DNA from 3 places in the Ramlibacter sp. P4_H7 genome. Region 3 is predicted to be linked to each of the others. Evidence: predicted binding sites of a transcription regulator. Region 3 holds the regulator's gene; each other region holds the start of a gene.

Region 1 (5,668 bases), on a different contig from region 3:
ACGAGGTCTACGCCCTGGGCCTGAAGCACAAGCATCTGCCGGAGATCATGAAGTACACGGGCTTGGTGCGCCGTCCCATCTTCATTCCGGCCGTCGGCGACTTCGCGCAAGGCATGCTCGTGCAACTGCCGCTGCATCTGAACACGCTGCCTGGCAAGCCCACCGCGGCTGACCTGGAAACCGTGCTCAAACGCCATTACCAGGGAAGCGAGTGGGTGAGCGTAGAAGCGCCAACGGCGGACGGCAAGCTGGAACCCACAGCGCTGAACGACACCAACAAGATGGAACTGCGCGTCTATAACAACATGGACTATGCGCATGCGGTGCTGATTGCACGCCTGGACAACCTCGGCAAGGGGGCCAGCGGCGCGGCGGTGCAGAACCTGAAGATCATGCTCGGCTTGTGAGGGGGCCGGCGTCGGCCGGAGTCCCCTGAAAAGCCGAACGGCGGTGCGCCCTGAGGCGCCCGCCGTTCTTTCTTTTGGACCCTGCTGCGTGCCGTCTCCCAACGACATCCGCTCTTGCATGTCGGGACCGATGATGGGGCTGCCGCCCCGCTGCGTCGCCGTCCAGCCGACAAGCGTGCCGGCAGCGAGCGACCAGCGGCGCCCGGCGTTCGATTCTGCTCAGTCTTCGTCCATGCGCAGCACGCGACCGATGACCTCGCCGCCGAAACCTCGGGCCGCGAGGAAGCGCGCCTGCCGGGCCCGCTCGGCGGCATCGACGGGCGGCACGCCGAACTTCTTGCGCCAGACCTCGCGGGCACGGGCGATTTCGGTGGCCTTCAGGCTCGCCACGGCCAGGGCCACGCGTTCGGCATCCAGGCCCTTGGCCTGCAGTTCCTGCTTGATGCGCCCCGCACCGAGCCGCGCGCTGCGCCGATGCAGCAGCGAATCCACCACGCGCTGTTCATCGATGAAGCCGCGGGACTGCAGTTCGTCCAGCGCGGTCTTCAGTTGCCCCGGCGCCTGCTCATGCTGCGCCAGCTTGCGCTCCAGCTCGCGCCGGGAATGCTCGCGGGCCGCGAGCAGCTTCAGCGCGCGGCCCTTGAGCGAGATCTGGCCGAAGCCCATGCCTGCAGCCGCGCCTTATTCAGCGACCGCGTCGGCCGGCAGCAGCGGGATCTCCAGCGACGCGCGCACCTTGTTCTCGATTTCGCGTGCCAGCTCGGGGTTCTCGCGCAGGAACTCCCGCGCGTTGTCGCGGCCCTGCCCGATCTTTTCACCGTTGTAGGCGTACCAGGCGCCCGACTTCTCCAGCACGCCCGCACCGACGCCCATGTCGATGACCTCGCCCTCGCGGCTGATGCCCTCGCCGAACAGGATGTCGAATTCCGCGGTCTTGAATGGGGGTGCCACCTTGTTCTTGACCACCTTGACCTTGGTCTCGTTGCCGATGGCTTCCTCGCCCTTTTTGATCGTGCCGGTGCGGCGGATGTCCAGCCGCACGGAGGCGTAGAACTTCAGCGCGTTGCCGCCGGTGGTGGTCTCGGGGCTGCCGAACATCACGCCGATCTTCATGCGGATCTGGTTGATGAAGATGACCATGCAGTTGGTCTTCTTGATGGTGGCGGTCAGCTTGCGCAGCGCCTGGCTCATCAGGCGCGCCTGCAGGCCCGGAAGGGAATCTCCCATCTCGCCTTCGATTTCGGCCTTGGGCACCAGCGCCGCGACGGAGTCGATGACGATCAGGTCCACGGCGCCGGAGCGCACCAGGCTGTCGACGATCTCCAGTGCCTGTTCGCCGGTGTCGGGCTGGGAGATGAGCAGGTCGGAAACGCTTACGCCCAGCTTCTGCGCGTACTGGATGTCGAGGGCGTGCTCGGCGTCGACGAAAGCGCAGGTGCCGTTCTGGCGCTGCATCTCGGCGATGACCTGCAAGGTGAGGGTGGTCTTGCCCGAGGATTCCGGGCCGTAGATCTCGACGACGCGACCGCGCGGCAAGCCGCCGACGCCCAGCGCGATGTCCAGGCCGAGCGAGCCGGTGGACACCACCTGGATGTCCTCGATCTTCTCGCCTTCGCCGAGCCGCATGATGGTGCCCTTGCCGAACTGCTTCTCGATCTGGGCGAGCGCAGCCTGCAGGGCCTTGGCCTTCTCGGTGTCGGCCGGAGCGATCTTGCTTCCTTTGACTTGGACATCCATCTCGTTTCTCCTTGACATTCGGTTCCGTGGGTTTGGGTTGCGGCCGACATCCAGTGGATTTAAGTACAGGCTGGATGCATGGCCAGTAATGTAACGAGCGAGATGCCAAGCGGACAACAGGTTTTTTGGTCAGTTTGCCTTACGATTTCGCCATGACCATGGAAGAGGACGGTTGGCGACTGACCCATCTCGGGCGCCTGCTCGGGCACGCGATGCGGCGCTTCGACGAGCGCGTGCTCCACCTGATGGCGCACAACGTCGACGTGCCGCTGGCCCTCTCCAACCTTGCCGCGCGGGCCCAGATCGGCGCGGCCCATGTCCACATCACGCGCCACCTGGAGTTGGGGGGCACCCGGCTCACGGACCTGGCCCAGAAAGCCGGCATGAGCAAGCAGGCCATGGGCGACCTGGTCGACCAGAGCGAGGCCTGGGGCCTGGTCACCCGCGAGGCCGACCCGCGGGACGCCCGCGCCCGCCTGGTGCGCTTCACTCCCACGGGCCTGCTGTGGCTGCAGGCCTTCAAGGACGCCGTTGCGCAGGCGGAAAGCGAGTTCCGGCAGGAGGTCGGGCCCGAAGTGGCGACGGTCGTGGCCATCGGGCTGGAGGCCTACGCAGGCGGGTCCGACTGATCTGCATCAGATGGCGGCCGGATGCGCCGCCTAGAATTTCAGCTCAAAGCGTCCGGATGCGAAGAAGACGCCCACCTCCAGGAGACAAGCATGCGGATCCTCATCGCCGAAGACGACCAGGTACTGGCCGACGGCCTGCTGCGCAGCCTGCGCGCCTCGGGTGCGGCCGTCGACCACGTGGCCAGCGGCTCGGAAGCCGACGCGGCGCTGATGACGAACAACGAGTTCGACGTCGTCATTCTTGACCTGGGGCTGCCCAAGATGCATGGCCTGGAAGTGCTGCGCAAACTGCGCGCGCGCGGATCCACCATGCCAGTGTTGATCCTCACCGCGGCCGATGCCATCGAGGAGCGCGTCAAGGGCCTCGACCTGGGCGCGGACGATTACATGGCCAAGCCCTTCGCGTTGTCGGAGCTGGAAGCGCGGGTGCGCGCCCTCACGCGGCGCGGCATGGGCGCCACCAGCAGCACGATCAAGCATGGCCCGCTGGTGTACGACCAGGCCGGCCGCGTCGCCACCATCGACGGCAAGATGGTCGAACTGTCCGCCCGCGAACTGGGCCTGCTGGAAGTGCTGCTGCAGCGCGCCGGCCGCCTGGTCAGCAAGGACCAGTTGGTGGAGCGCCTGTGCGAGTGGGGCGAAGAAGTGAGCAACAACGCGATCGAGGTCTACATCCACCGCCTGCGCAAGAAGATCGAGAAGGGCCCGATCCGCATTGCCACGGTGCGCGGCCTCGGGTACTGTCTGGAAAAGATCCCGGGCTGACGCATTGCCGCGTCCCGGGCTGGCGGGACCCTGAACTGAGTCGATGAAGATTTTCCAGCGTGAGCAGCGTTCGCTGTTCGGCGAAATCCTGGACTGGATGCTCACGCCGCTGCTGCTGCTGTGGCCGGTGAGCCTGGCGCTGACCTGGCTGGTGGCGCAAAGCATCGCCGGCAAGCCCTTCGATCGCGCCCTCGAATACAACGTCACGGCCCTGGCGCAGCTGGTCACCGTCCACAACAACCGCGCCGCGTTCAACCTGCCGCAGCCCGCGCGCGAGATCCTGCGCGCCGACGATTCCGACCAGGTCTACTACCAGGTGCTCGGCTCCAAGGGCGAGCTGCTGTCGGGCGAGCGCGACTTTCCGCAGCCGACCGAGGACGAGAAGCCCACCCCCGGCGAGACGCGCCTCCGCGACGACGAGATGCGCGGCCTCGACGTGCGCGTGGCCTACACCTGGGTCAAGCTGGATGTCGCCGGCGCACCGGCGCTGGTGCAGGTCGCGGAGACGCGCGAGAAGCGCTCCGTGCTCGCCACCGAAATCATCAAGGGCGTGATGCTGCCGCAGCTCGCCATCCTGCCGGTGGCCGTGCTGCTGGTGTGGCTGGCGCTGGTGCGCGGCATCAAGCCGCTTTCGGAGCTGGAGGAGCGCATCCGCCAGCGCAAGCCGGACGACCTGAGCCCCCTGGACGAGAAGGTGGTGCCGCTGGAGGTCGCGCCGCTCGTGTCGTCGGTGAACGACCTGCTGACCCGCCTGAAGAGTTCCATTGCGACGCAGAAGCGCTTCCTGGCCGACGCCGCGCACCAATTGAAGACCCCTCTCGCGGGACTGCGCATGCAGGCCGACCTCGCCCAGCGCGAGCAGATGAACACGGAGCAGCTGAAGCAGTCGCTCAAGCAGATCGGCCGCTCGAGCATGCGGGCCACGCACACGGTCAACCAGCTGCTGTCGCTGGCGCGCGCCGAGACCAGCGGCAAGTCGCTGGTGCGCCAGCCGTGCGACCTCGCCGCGCTGGCGATCGACGCCGTGCAGGACACCGTGCCGCGCGCCATGGACAAGCACATCGACCTCGGCTACGACGGCGCGCAGCCCGGCTCCGGCGTCACGCTGCAGGGCAATCCGACGCTGCTGACGGAAATGGTCCGCAACCTGCTGGACAACGCGGTGAACTACACGCCCTCCAGCGCCCAGCATCCCGGCATCGTCACGGCGCGGGTGCTGGCCGACCCGTTCAGCGGCGTGCAGGTGCTGCAGGTGGAGGACACCGGGCCCGGCATCCCCGAAGCCGAGCGCGAGCTGGTGTTCCAGCCGTTCTATCGGGCACTCGGCACCAACGTCGACGGCTCGGGGCTCGGGCTGCCGATCGTGCTGGAAATTGCGCGCCAGCACCACGCGGTGGTGGAGGTGGAGGACGCGCGGCCCGGACAGACCCCGCCGGGCACGCGCGTCAGCGTGCGGTTCGACGCCGCCGCCGGCGAAACGGTCGACGCGGCCTGAGCGCCACGTCCGCTGCGGCCGGTTTATTCCGCGCAAGGCGACATCCTTGCGCCAGCTCAATAGGCATTCCACGGCGCGGCCTAGCCTGAAGGACGAGCTTTCAGCACGGAAGAAAGGGTCACCATGCGCCATCGCGCCCGTACGGCCGTCGCCGCCACACTCCTCCTTGCCAGCGCCGCGGGCTTCGCGGCCGACCCGCAGACGCTACCCTGGAGCACGATCCCGGTGAAGAAGGTCACGCTGTTCTATCCCGGGGAGTCCACCTATGAATGGCTGCTCAGCCCGGCCCATGAGAAGGCGAACACCCGCGTCGCTCAAGGTCGCGCCTGCACCAGCTGCCACGAAGAGGAAGAAACCAAGGATCTCGGCGACAAGCTGGTGAAAGGCGGGCGGCTGGAGCCGACGCCGATCGCCGGCAAGAGGGGCACCGTCGACCTTCAGATCCAGGCCGCGCACGATGCGGAATACCTCTACCTGCGCGCCCAGTGGAAAACGCAGATGAACCGCGAGGGCCGCATGCACGACTACGTGCGCTTCGATGGCCAGAACTGGAAGTGGTACGGGCACGACCGCAATGACAAGAAAGTGCGTGCGGGCACCGAGCCGCCGCTGTACGAAGACCGCTTCTCCATCAT
Region 2 (5,668 bases), on a different contig from region 3:
GTGCACGCAGCAGCCACGGCGGATAGAGCGCGTCGCTCGCGGCATCGCGCACGGCGGCTGCGGCGCCGGCCGCGCGGGCCGGCACCCAGAGCTGCATGCCTTCCGGCCGGTGGTCCTGCAACGCGCGCGGCACCGTGACGTTGCCCTCGCCGAGCCGCACGCTCAGGCGCTCCACCAGCTGGTGCAGCCGTTCCCCCGGCTTGTGGTCCTCGGGCAGCAGGCTGGTGGTGATGCCGCCCCAGGGCACGGTCTGCAGCGTGCGCAGGCGCAGCTGGTTGGCCGGCGCGGACAGGCTGCTGCGCGCCAGCTGCTCGGAGGCGAGCCGGCGCAGGTGCTTCATGTCCTGGGTCGGCTGGGCGGTGCGCAGTTCCAGCCGCTCGTTGGGGGGCAGCAGCCTGCCGTCGAGCTTGCGCAGGTCCAGCGTCCATTCGAGTTCCAGCGCCAGCACGCCCAGGTTGCGTCCCTGCAGCCAGGCCTGCAGGCGCGTGAGCAGGTGCTGCGCGGTGAACAGCAGGTCGGGGGCGGACGTGGCGAGCGCCTGCAGTTCCAGCTTCTGGTCGAAGGCGGCCGGCAGCGTGAGCCAGGCATGGCGCTCGGGCCGCTGGCCGCAGGCGGCATCCAGCGCCTGCAGCAGTCCCGCGCCGAAGCGGCGGCTGAGTCCGGCGCGCGGCAGCCTGCGCAGTTGCCCGAACGTCGTGCAGCCGATGCGCTCCAGCGTGTGCAGGTGCGGTGCCGCCGCGGTGAAGCTGTCCAGCGGCAGTCCGTCGGGCAGGTCCGCCGGACGCGCATCGCCTCGGCGCTTCAGGCGCATCAGCGAGAGGGCGACCAGCGACGTGGGCCCGCTCGCCCAGGCCTCGTAGCCGAGTTCCTCCTGCCCCTTCAGCAGGGAGCGCAGCAGCGTCCTGCGGCCACCGAACAGGCGCTCGGAGGCGCCCGCCTCCAGCAGCAGGGCCTCGTCGACGACGGCGACCCGGGGCGTGTACTGCAAGGCGCGCCACCCCCAGGCCGTCGCGTCCTCATTGCGCGAGGGAAGGAGTGCGATCCAGTACATGCGATCCGGTGAAGGTGGGGAGGGACACGGCTGGGCGGCGCGCCTTGCGGGCGGCCAGCAGCGCCGACAATTTCTGCGGCTGCGCGTGCAGCCGCAGGGGCTGCAGCAGGGGCGGCCCCCTGCGCTTGAGGACGAGCACCTCCATGGGATCGCAGCCCTGCACCAGCAGCCGCACGCGCGCGGGGGACGACTGGTCGCGTGCGTCGAGGCCGCGGAACACCAGCAGCAGTTTGTCGCCGCCCTGCGCGCACAGGTGCAGCCGGCGCAGGTCCTCGGCTCGGGCCCGGGGCAGCCAGGCGAAGACGGCGCCCACGTCGGCGCAGCGCAGCGCCTGTTCGGTCGCCCACAGGCGCGCGGCCGGCGGCTCCGCCTGCACGCACAGCAGGTGCTCGGGAACGATGCCCTGCTCGCGCAGCGCAGGCCCGAAAGGCTGGTAAGGTGGATGCACCAGCACGGCGGGATCGCGCGTGCGGCGCATGGCCTCGGCCAGCGCCGGCCCCGCGAGTTGCCAGACATGCTGCTGGGCCTCGCGCTGCAGGATCTCGACCAGGTTGCCGAGCGGCCAGCCGCTTCCGGGCAGCTGCGCATCGAGCAGCGCGTGGCCGGTGGACAGGGTCTTTTCCTGCGCCTGCGCCAGCTCGCGGCCGCGCCACACCTGGGGCGGCAGGACGAGGTCGGGCTGGGGACGGGGGGCGTTCATGGCAAGGAAAATGACTGTTTGTTTATACAGTGTTTTGCCTGGCCCTGGAAGCCATCCGGAGCCGCCCGCGTGGCCATCCCCGCGATTCCGTCAATACTGCCGCTTTCGCCCGTCGCCAGTCCCCTGAAGGAGCCCCCTCCCCTTGTTCCGGCTGTTCGAGAAACTGTTGCATCCCTATCCGGAAGCCGAGCCTCCGGAACTGCCCAGGACCTTCTTTTCCTTCGTGTGGGCCTGCACGGCCGGCACCCGCGGCTACCTGCTGCTGATGGCCGTGTTGAGCACGCTGGGCGCGCTGTTCGACGCCTGGCTGTTCGCCGCGCTCGGCCACGTGGTCGACTGGCTGGCGAACACCCGGCCCGACCAGCTGTGGCAGCAGGAGCGCGGCGCCATGCTGCTGTTCGCCGGGGTGCTGCTCGGCAGCATCGCGCTCACCGTCGCGCACAGCTTCATCAAGCACCAGACGCTCGCCATCAACTTCACGCTGCGGCTGCGCTGGAACTTCCACCGCATGATGCTGGGGCAGAGCCTGTCCTTCTACTCCGACGACTTCGCCGGGCGCATCACCACCAAGGTGATGCAGACGGCGCTGGCGGTGCGCGAGATGCTGTTCACCACCGTCGAGGTGATCATCAGCACCGGCGTGTTCTTCGTCACCGTGCTGCTGCTGGCGGGGAGCTTCGACACGCGGCTGATGCTGCCCTTCATCGGCTGGCTGGCGCTGTACGCGGCGTCCTGCTGCTACTTCGTGCCGCGGCTGGGCCGCATCGGCAAGGCGCAGGCCGATGCGCGGGCCCTGATGACCGGCCGCATCACCGACGCCTACACCAACATCGCGACGGTCAAGCTGTTCTCGCACACCCAGCGCGAGGCCGGCTTCGCGCGCCAGGCGATGACCGAGTTCATGAACACCGGCCACCGCCAGATGCGGTTGGTGACCACCTTCCAGTTCGTCAACCACTCGCTGGTGGTGGGGCTGATCATCGCCGCCTGCGGCTACGGCATCTGGCTGTGGACGCAGGGCCAGGTGGGCCCCGGCGCCGTCGCCGCGGTCACCTCGATGACGCTGCGCGTCAACGCGATGTCGCACATGGTGATGTGGGAGATGGCGTCGCTGTTCGAGGCCATCGGCACCATCCAGGACGGCATCGGCACCCTCACCCGTCCCCGGCTGGTGCTGGACGCGCCGGACGCCCGGCCGCTGCAGGTGACGCGCGGCGAGGTCCGCTTCGACCAGGTGCGCTTCGGCTACGGCAAGCCGCAGCCCATCATGGAGGACTTCGACCTGGTGGTGCGGCCCGGCGAGAAGGTAGGCCTGATCGGCCGCTCGGGCGCGGGCAAGTCGACGCTGGTGAACCTGCTGCTGCGCTTCTACGACCTGGAGGGCGGCCGCATCCTGATCGACGGCCAGGACATCGCCGGCGTCACGCAGGACAGCCTGCGCGCCAGCATCGGCATGGTCACGCAGGACACCTCGCTGCTGCACCGCTCGGTGCGCGACAACCTGCTGTACGGCCGTCCCACGGCGAGCGAGGAAGAGATGGTGCAGGCGGCGCGGCGCGCGCAGGCGCACGGCTTCATCGCCACGCTCACCGATCCGCACGGGCGCACCGGCTACGACGCGCACGTGGGCGAGCGCGGCGTCAAGCTGTCGGGCGGCCAGCGCCAGCGCATCGCGATCGCCCGCGTGATGCTCAAGGACGCGCCCATCCTGCTGCTGGACGAAGCCACCAGCGCGCTCGACTCCGAAGTGGAAGCCGCGATCCAGGCGAGCCTGAAGGAACTGATGCGCGGCAAGACGGTGATCGCCATCGCCCACCGCCTGTCCACCATCGCGGCGCTCGACCGGCTGGTGGTGATGGACCAGGGCCGCATCGTCGAACAGGGCACGCACCAGCAGCTGCTGGCGCAGGGCGGCCTTTACGCCAGCCTGTGGTCGCACCAGAGCGGCGGCTTCCTGGGCGAGGACAACCCGGAAGAGCTGGCGGATGCCTAGGCGGCTGCGCCCGGCGGATTTCCGCGGCGATGCGCCCGAGGTCGCACGCCTCTTGATCGGCTCCGTGCTGCTGGTGGACGGCGTGGGCGGCCGCATCGTCGAGACCGAGGCTTACGACCGCGAGGACCCGGCCTCGCACAGCCATTCGGGCCCGACGCCGCGCAACCGCGCGATGTTCGGGCCGCCGGGCCGCGCCTATGTCTACCGCTCCTACGGCATCCACTGGTGCCTCAACTTCGTCTGCCGCGAGGACGGCCACGGCGCCGGCGTGCTGATCCGCGCACTGGAGCCGCTGCAGGGCATCGACGTGATGTGCGAGCGGCGCGGCCTGCACGACGTGCGCCTGCTCTGCTCGGGGCCGGGGCGTGTGGGCCAGGCGCTGGCGATCGTGCACGACTTCAACGGCCACCGGCTCGACCAGAAGCCGTTCGAGGTGCTGGCCCCCGAGCGGCAGTACGACGTGGTGGTGGGTCCCCGCATCGGCATCAGCAAGGCTGCGGACGTGGCGTGGCGCTTCGGCCTCGCGGGCTCGCCCTTCGTGAGCCGGCGATTTTGATCTTCGTCCCTCGCCGGCGATCCCGGGCCGAGGGTCTGCCTCAGTAGCGCTGCACGGAGACGTTGCCGCCCTGCTCGATGATGGTCACGGGCGGATTGCGCATCTCGGTGATCACCGTCTGCGCGCGGACCGCGGGCCCGGCGCCCATCGACGCCGTGGGCGGCATGGCCGTGCGCGCCACCGCGGTGTCGGCCGGGATCACGGTGAAGTGCGGCAGGTCCGCGCGGGCCGCGGCGTAGCCGGGCACCATCACCACGTCGCCGGACATCACGGTGTACGGCAGGTTCTGGCGCTGCGCCGTCTGGCGGTCGGTCAGCAGCGGCGCGGCGCTGGAAGGCGAGATCTGCCGGCCGGTGCGCTCCATGCGGATCGTGTTGGCCGGAACCGTGGGCACGGCGGTGCGGGCGACCTGGGCGATGGCGACCGGCGCGCACGCAGCGCCCTGGTCGAACACCATGCTGGCGCCGCCGGCGAAGCGGCCGGCCAGCGCTTCGCGCAGCGGCAGGCTCATGTCCACCGGGGCGTCGGGCCCGCGGTAGACCACGCGGTTGTTCGCGTCGTAGACGGTGTAGCAGGCCATGGCGTTGGCACCGGCCAGCAGCAGCCCGATGAGGAGTCCGAGTTTCAGTTTCATGGCGTGCCCTTTGTGCGCAACCGCGGCGCGATCCTGGATGGCCGCATGATGAGTCACGAGTTCCGCCCGGTGCGCAGGCCAAGCGAGTGAACGCCTGTCAGCGCGCATCCCGCGCGGCCATGGGAAGTTACCAGCGGGGCAGCGAGTCCCCGGGCCGCTCCGACGGGCGGCGCCAGCGCGCGGGAGTGCGGCCGAGCTGGGCGCTGTGCCACAGGCCGCACAGCGTTCCCCAGGCGGAAGACGTCGTTTCCAGGAAGCGCGCGAGCTCCGGTTTCTGCACGCCGAAGCCCCCATCAACCGGACCCAGCTGGCGCAGCCATTGGCCCGTTCGAGCCAACGCGACTTCGACGTGCCAGCTGCCGCCTTCGCACTGCTGGCGCGCGAGCGCGGCGGCGGCACCGAGGGCAATCAGGTAGCCCGTCGCCTCGTCCAGGATCTGCATCGGCAACGGCCGCGGGCGGGACGCGTCGCCTGCGGCCTCGGCCTCCGCGAGGTTGAAACCCATCGCGGTCTGGACCAGCGAATCGAAGCCCCTGCGTTCGCGCCAGGGTCCTTGCGCGCCGTAGGCGGACAAGGACACATAGACGAGGCCGGGGCAGCGTTGCGCGGCATCCTCCGGCCCGTAGCCAAGCTGCCGCAACGCGCCGGGACGGTAGCCCTGCACCAGCACGTGCGCGCCCTGCACCAATGCATCCATGTGCTCGCGGTCGGCCGCGTCGCGCAGGTCGAGGAGG
Region 3 (5,668 bases):
CGCTGATCTTCTGGCGCTACTTCCGCGCCCGGGTCGACGAGTACCTGCTGACGCTCGAACTGGCCGCGGAGCGTTTTGCGCGCCACCTGAACAACCTGCGTCGCGCATGAACTTCCGCCCGCGTCCCAAGGACGAGCCGGAGATCAACCTGATCCCGTTCATCGACGTGCTGCTGGTCGTGCTGATCTTCCTGATGCTGACCACCACGTACAGCAAGTTCACCGAGATGCAGCTGAAGCTGCCCGTGGCGGACACCGAGGCGCAGCGCGACTACCCGAAGGAAGTCGTCGTCGCCGTGTCCAGCGACGGCCGCTACATGGTCAACAAGCACCCGGTGCGCGGCCGCACGCCGGAAGCGCTGGCCGAGGCGCTGACGGACGCGGCGAAGGCCGGCAAGGACTCCGTCGTCATCATCAGCGCCGACGCCACGGCCACCCACCAGTCGGTGATCACGGTGATGGAGGCGGCGCGCCGCATCGGGCTGTCGCAGATCACCTTCGCCACCCAGTCGTCCACCCAGGCCGGGAGCAAGTGAACGCGCTGCAGCGCGCCTGGCTGCACCGCGGCCCGGCCGCGTGGCTGCTGGCTCCCCTGTCCCTCGTCTACCGCGCGCTCGCTGCGCTCGATCGCACGCTCCATGCGCGCGGCCTGCGCCGGCGTGAACGGCTGGCGGTGCCGGTCGTGGTGGTCGGCAACGTCATCGCGGGTGGCGCCGGCAAGACGCCGGTGGTGCTGGCCATCCTGGAACACCTGCGCGCGCGCGGCATCGCCGCCGGGGTCGTTTCGCGCGGCTACGGCCGCTCGGGCGAGGCTTGCGTCGAGGTGCATGCGCAGGACGACCCGGCTTCGGTCGGCGATGAGCCGCTGCTGCTGAAGCAGAAGTCCGGCGTCCCGGTGTTCGTCGCGCCGCGGCGAGCCGACGCGGGACGCGCGCTGCTCCAGGCGCATCCCCAGACCCAGGTGCTCGTCAGTGACGACGGCCTGCAGCACCACGCGCTGGAACGCGACCTGGAGATCTGCGTGTTCGACGCCCGCGGCGTCGGCAACGGCTGGCTGCTGCCCGCCGGTCCCTTGCGCGAACCGTGGCCCCGGCCCGTGGACCTGGTGCTGCGGCCGGAGCAGCTGCCGCAGCTGGGTGGCCACCCGTTGCGGCGCGCGCTCGCAACGGAGGCCATCCGCGCCGACGGCGTGCGCCGCACCCTGGCCGAACTGCGGCAACAGCCGGTCCATGCGCTCGCTGGCATCGCCAATCCCGAAGCCTTCTTCTCGATGCTGCGTGACGCGGGCTTCACCTTGGCCGGCACGCATGCGCTGCCGGACCACCACGCCTTCACCGAGGGCGACACCCTGCCCGCCGGGCCGCTGGTGTGCACCGAGAAAGATGCGGTGAAGCTGTGGCGCCTGCGGCCGGACGCCTGGGCCGTGCCGCTGCAGCTTTCGGTGCCTGCCGCGTTCTGGCAGGAGTTCGATCGGCGGCTTTCCGCGCGGCTATCATCGCCGCATGGATCCCCGCCTGATCGAGCTGCTCGTATGCCCCGTGACCAAGGGGCCGCTGGACTTTGACCGCGAGCGCCAGGAGCTGCTGTCGCGCAGTGCCCGCCTCGCCTATCCCGTGCGTGACGGCATCCCGCTTCTGCTCGAGGAAGAGGCCCGCACGCTGAGCGACGAAGAGCTCGAGCGCCTGCCCCCGCGCACCCCGCTGGTTTAGCGCGCGCCGTGGGCTTCACCGTCCTCATCCCCGCGCGGCTCGCCTCCACCCGCCTGCCCGATAAGCCGCTGGCCGACATCGCCGGCCTGCCCATGGTCGTGCGCGTGGCGCAGCGTGCCGAACAGTCGTCCGCCGCCCAGGTGGTCGTTGCGGCCGACAGCGCGCGCATCGCCGACGCCTGCAGCCGCCACGGGGTGCGTGCCGTGCTGACCCGGCCCGACCACCCTTCCGGCAGCGACCGGCTCGCCGAAGCGTGCGAGCTCCTGGGCCTGGCGGGCGACGACGTGGTCGTCAACGTGCAGGGCGACGAGCCGCTGATCGATCCCGCGCTGGTCGACGCCGTGGCCGCGCTGCTGGAAGACCGCCGCGAGGCCAGCATGAGCACGGCCGCGCACCCCATCGGGAGCGTCGCCGACTTCATCAATCCCAACGTCGTGAAGGTCGCACTGCAGGCGGATGGCCTGGCGCTCTACTTCAGCCGCGCGCCCATTCCCTGGTGGCGCGACGGTTTCGCGCAAGGCGTGCAGGCCCTGCCGGACCCGGCGCCGCTGCGCCACGTGGGCATCTATGGCTACCGCGCCGGCTTCCTGCGCGCTTTCCCCGGCATGCCGCAGGCGCCGATGGAATCATGCGAGGCGCTGGAGCAGTTGCGCGCCTTGTGGCACGGCCACCGGATCGCGGTGCACGTGACCGCCAGCGCCCCGGGCGCGGGCGTCGACACGCCCGAGGACCTGGAGCGCGTGCGCCGCCTTTTCGCTGGCAAATAAGGCCGCCGCGGTCACGACTTTCCAGCCCTGCGCGTAAGTTCCGCGCAGGAGGGTGCATGCTATCCTCCGAGCCAACAGGCGCGAAGGCGTGGCGAAACGCCGGCCCGCAGTGCCGGACGATTCGAAACCATCCGAGGACTCCCCCATGAGACTGATCCTGTTGGGCGCGCCAGGCGCCGGCAAAGGAACGCAGGCCACCTTTCTCTGCCAGAAGTACGGCATCCCGCAGATCTCCACCGGCGACATGCTGCGCGCGGCGGTGAAGGCCGGCACGCCGCTGGGCCTGGCAGCCAAGAAGGTCATGGACTCGGGCGCGCTGGTCAGCGACGACATCATCATCGGGCTCGTGCGGGAACGCATCACGCAGCCCGACTGTGCCAAGGGCTTCCTGTTCGACGGCTTCCCGCGCACCCTGCCGCAGGCGGAGGCGCTGAGGAAGGCCGCCGTGAAGATCGACTGCGTGCTGGAGATCGACGTGCCCTTCCAGGCGATCGTCGAACGCATGAGCGGACGCCGCGCGCATCCGGCCTCGGGCCGCACCTATCACGTCAAGTTCAATCCGCCCAAGGTGGACGGCAAGGACGACGTGACCGGCGAGCCGCTGATCCAGCGCGACGACGACAAGGAAGACACCGTGCTCAAGCGCCTGGAGGTGTACGCCGCCCAGACGCGTCCGCTGGTGGACTACTACGCCGCCTGGTCCAAGGCCGACCCGAAGAACGCGCCGCAGGTCCGCAAGATCGACGGCATGGGCGAGGTCGACCAGATCACCGAGCGCGCGCTGCAAGCCCTCGCGGACTGCTAGCGCATCAACTCCAGCAGAAGGGCGATCCGGGCCTTCACGGGCGACAGTCCGTCGGCCGAAGGCAGGCGGTCGCCCGCGTGCGGCAGTACCCGGCCCTGCGCGCAGCGCGAACTGCGCAGCACCACGACACCTTGCTGCTGCGCCTGCAGCAGCGCGTCTTCCAGCGCATGGTGCACGGTGCCGTTGCCGGTGGCGGCTACGACCAGGCCTTTCACGCCATCCGCCGCGAGGGCCCGCACGATCGCGCCGCCGGCGCCCGCATGGCTCATGACGATCTCGACCCTGGGCCACGCCTCGGGCTGCGGAAGCGATGCGGCATCGCGCAGCGCAGGCCCCTGCGGCCACGCGCGCAACATGCGCAGCCGGCCTTCTTCCACGTAGCCCAGCGCGCCGGCGTCGCCGCAGGAGAACGCATCCAGCCGGTAGCCGTGCACCTTCTGCACGTCCGCGGCGCCGTGCAGCGCGCCCGCAAACACGACGCACACGCCTTGCGCCAGCGGTGAGGCCGCCACGGCGATCGCGTCCGTGAGATTCTGCGGGCCGTCCGGCGCCGAGGACGTCGCCGGGCGCATCGCGCCGGTCAGCACCACCGGCTTCGCCGGCGCCAGCACCGACTGCAGGAAGAAGGCGGTTTCCTCCATGGTGTCCGTGCCGTGCGTGACGACGATGCCCGCGACCTCGGGCTGCGCGAGCCAATGCATGCAGCGCTGCGCCAGCTTGCACCAGGTGGCGAAGTCCATGTTCTTGCTATCGAGCTGCGCCACCTGCTCGGCGTGCAGTTCCACGTCCGCTGCCGCCGGCAGGCCCGCCAGCAGGTCCTGCACACCCACCTCGCCCGCGCGGTACCCGAGGTTGTCCGCGGCGGAGGCGGCACGGCCGGCGATGGTGCCGCCGGTGCCCAGGACGACGATTCTTCTGCGACTCACTTGCATTCCCGTCCAAACTGTTTAAAAATACAGATACTGGATATCAACACAGTAACCAGCCGGAGCCCGCCCCATGATGGACACACCGAAGCTGACAGCCCGCCAGCAACAGATTCTGGACCTGATCCAGAGCGCCATCGCGCGCACCGGCGCGCCGCCCACCCGCGCGGAGATCGCGGCCGAGCTCGGCTTCAAGTCCGCGAACGCGGCAGAAGAGCACCTGCAGGCGCTGGCGCGCAAGGGCGTCATCGAACTCGTCAGCGGCACCTCGCGCGGCATCCGCCTGCAGAGCGAGGCCCTGCGCTCCATCCACGAATCACGCGTCAAGCAGTTCCAGTTGCCGCTGCAGGGGCTGGCGCAGCTGGCACTGCCCCTCATCGGTCGCGTGGCCGCCGGCTCGCCGATCCTGGCGCAGGAACACGTCGACCAGACCTACTACGTCGAAAGCGGGCTGTTCCAGCGGCGGCCCGACTACCTGCTCAAGGTGCGTGGCATGTCGATGCGCGACGCCGGCATCATGGACGGCGACCTGCTCGCGGTCCAGGCCACCAAGGACGCGAAGAACGGCCAGATCATCGTCGCGCGCCTGGGCGAGGACGTGACGGTCAAGCGCTTCCGGCGCAACAAGCACCTGATCGAACTGCACGCGGAAAACCCGGACTACCCCACGATCGTGGTGGAACCGGGCGAGCCCTTCGAGGTCGAGGGCGTGGCCGTCGGCCTGATCCGCAACACCATGCTGATGTAAATCCCCGCGGCTTCCGCAGGTGGCAGGCGTATGGCGAGCGGTCGCCATCACCCTGCGGCCGCCGCATGTCCAACCAATCCTGCCTGTGTCTTTCCGACAGGAGCTGTCACATGGCAACCGCATTCCTCTTTCCCCTGGCCAACCTGTTCGCGCGCCTGCAGGCCTTCGCCGCCTGGCTCGCCCCGCGTCCCGCACCCGTGCCCCGCGTTGCGGTGCCAGCGCCCGTTCAGCGCATGGCGGCATCGCGCCCGGCCATGCCGTTGCGCGTCGTGCGCGTGCTGGAGCCGAGCGCGCCGCGCGCGGTGGCGGGGCGCATGGTCATCTCCGGGCGGCTGGCGGACGTCTGCGCGGAGCTCGAACGCCTCGCCGCCCAGGAATCCGTCAGCGCTGCCCGCCCGTGAGGTAGTCGGTCTTGCCCAGGTCCACGCCGTTGTGGCGCAGGATGTCGTAAGCAGTCGTGACGTGGAAGAAGAAGTTGGGCAGCACCCAGGTCGTCAGGTAGGCCTGGGCCTTCATCGTCCGGGTGGTGTCGCGGCCGACCGGGAAGGTGATCTCCCTGTCCTCGGTGCCGTCCACCTTGGCGGCGGGCACGGTGGCCAGGAAGTCCAGCGTTTTCTGCACGCGGGCCTTCAGCTCCGGGAAGGTCGCCTCGTTGTCCTCGAACTTCGGGGCCTCCACGCCCGAGATGCGCGCCACGCCGTTCTTGGCGCCGTC

Evidence for each region. Region 3 encodes LexA, which represses DNA repair genes until DNA is damaged. Its sites were predicted from a motif close to ACTGTATNNNNATACAGT; they were not measured.
Region 1: a site for LexA is predicted at 2,197-2,214, ahead of recA (recombinase RecA). Genes of this name have one in related genera too.
Region 2: a site for LexA is predicted at 1,765-1,782, ahead of imuA (translesion DNA synthesis-associated protein ImuA). Genes of this name have one in related genera too.

The regions. Positions count from the first base shown of each region.
Region 1 covers NZ_JBFUKP010000002.1:149,821-155,488, forward strand. The annotation lists gene argC (N-acetyl-gamma-glutamyl-phosphate reductase) at 1-407, shown strand, start outside; gene recX (recombination regulator RecX) at 627-1,073, opposite strand; gene recA (recombinase RecA) at 1,089-2,144, opposite strand; gene AC1DSA_RS03915 (MarR family winged helix-turn-helix transcriptional regulator) at 2,297-2,773, shown strand; gene AC1DSA_RS03920 (response regulator) at 2,864-3,538, shown strand; gene AC1DSA_RS03925 (sensor histidine kinase N-terminal domain-containing protein) at 3,582-5,033, shown strand; gene AC1DSA_RS03930 (ethylbenzene dehydrogenase-related protein) at 5,157-5,668, shown strand, end outside.
Region 2 covers NZ_JBFUKP010000021.1:105,948-111,615, forward strand. The annotation lists gene AC1DSA_RS22270 (Y-family DNA polymerase) at 1-1,051, opposite strand, end outside; gene imuA (translesion DNA synthesis-associated protein ImuA) at 1,017-1,751, opposite strand; gene AC1DSA_RS22280 (ABC transporter ATP-binding protein) at 1,894-3,744, shown strand; gene AC1DSA_RS22285 (DNA-3-methyladenine glycosylase) at 3,737-4,300, shown strand; gene AC1DSA_RS22290 (hypothetical protein) at 4,341-4,934, opposite strand; gene AC1DSA_RS22295 (CoA transferase) at 5,062-5,668, opposite strand, start outside.
Region 3 covers NZ_JBFUKP010000004.1:200,156-205,823, forward strand. The annotation lists gene AC1DSA_RS07875 (MotA/TolQ/ExbB proton channel family protein) at 1-110, shown strand, start outside; gene AC1DSA_RS07880 (ExbD/TolR family protein) at 107-535, shown strand; gene lpxK (tetraacyldisaccharide 4'-kinase) at 532-1,563, shown strand; gene AC1DSA_RS07890 (Trm112 family protein) at 1,502-1,708, shown strand; gene kdsB (3-deoxy-manno-octulosonate cytidylyltransferase) at 1,717-2,475, shown strand; gene adk (adenylate kinase) at 2,621-3,280, shown strand; gene AC1DSA_RS07905 (asparaginase) at 3,277-4,212, opposite strand; gene lexA (transcriptional repressor LexA) at 4,280-4,954, shown strand; gene AC1DSA_RS07915 (hypothetical protein) at 5,065-5,355, shown strand; gene AC1DSA_RS07920 (DUF1993 domain-containing protein) at 5,336-5,668, opposite strand, start outside.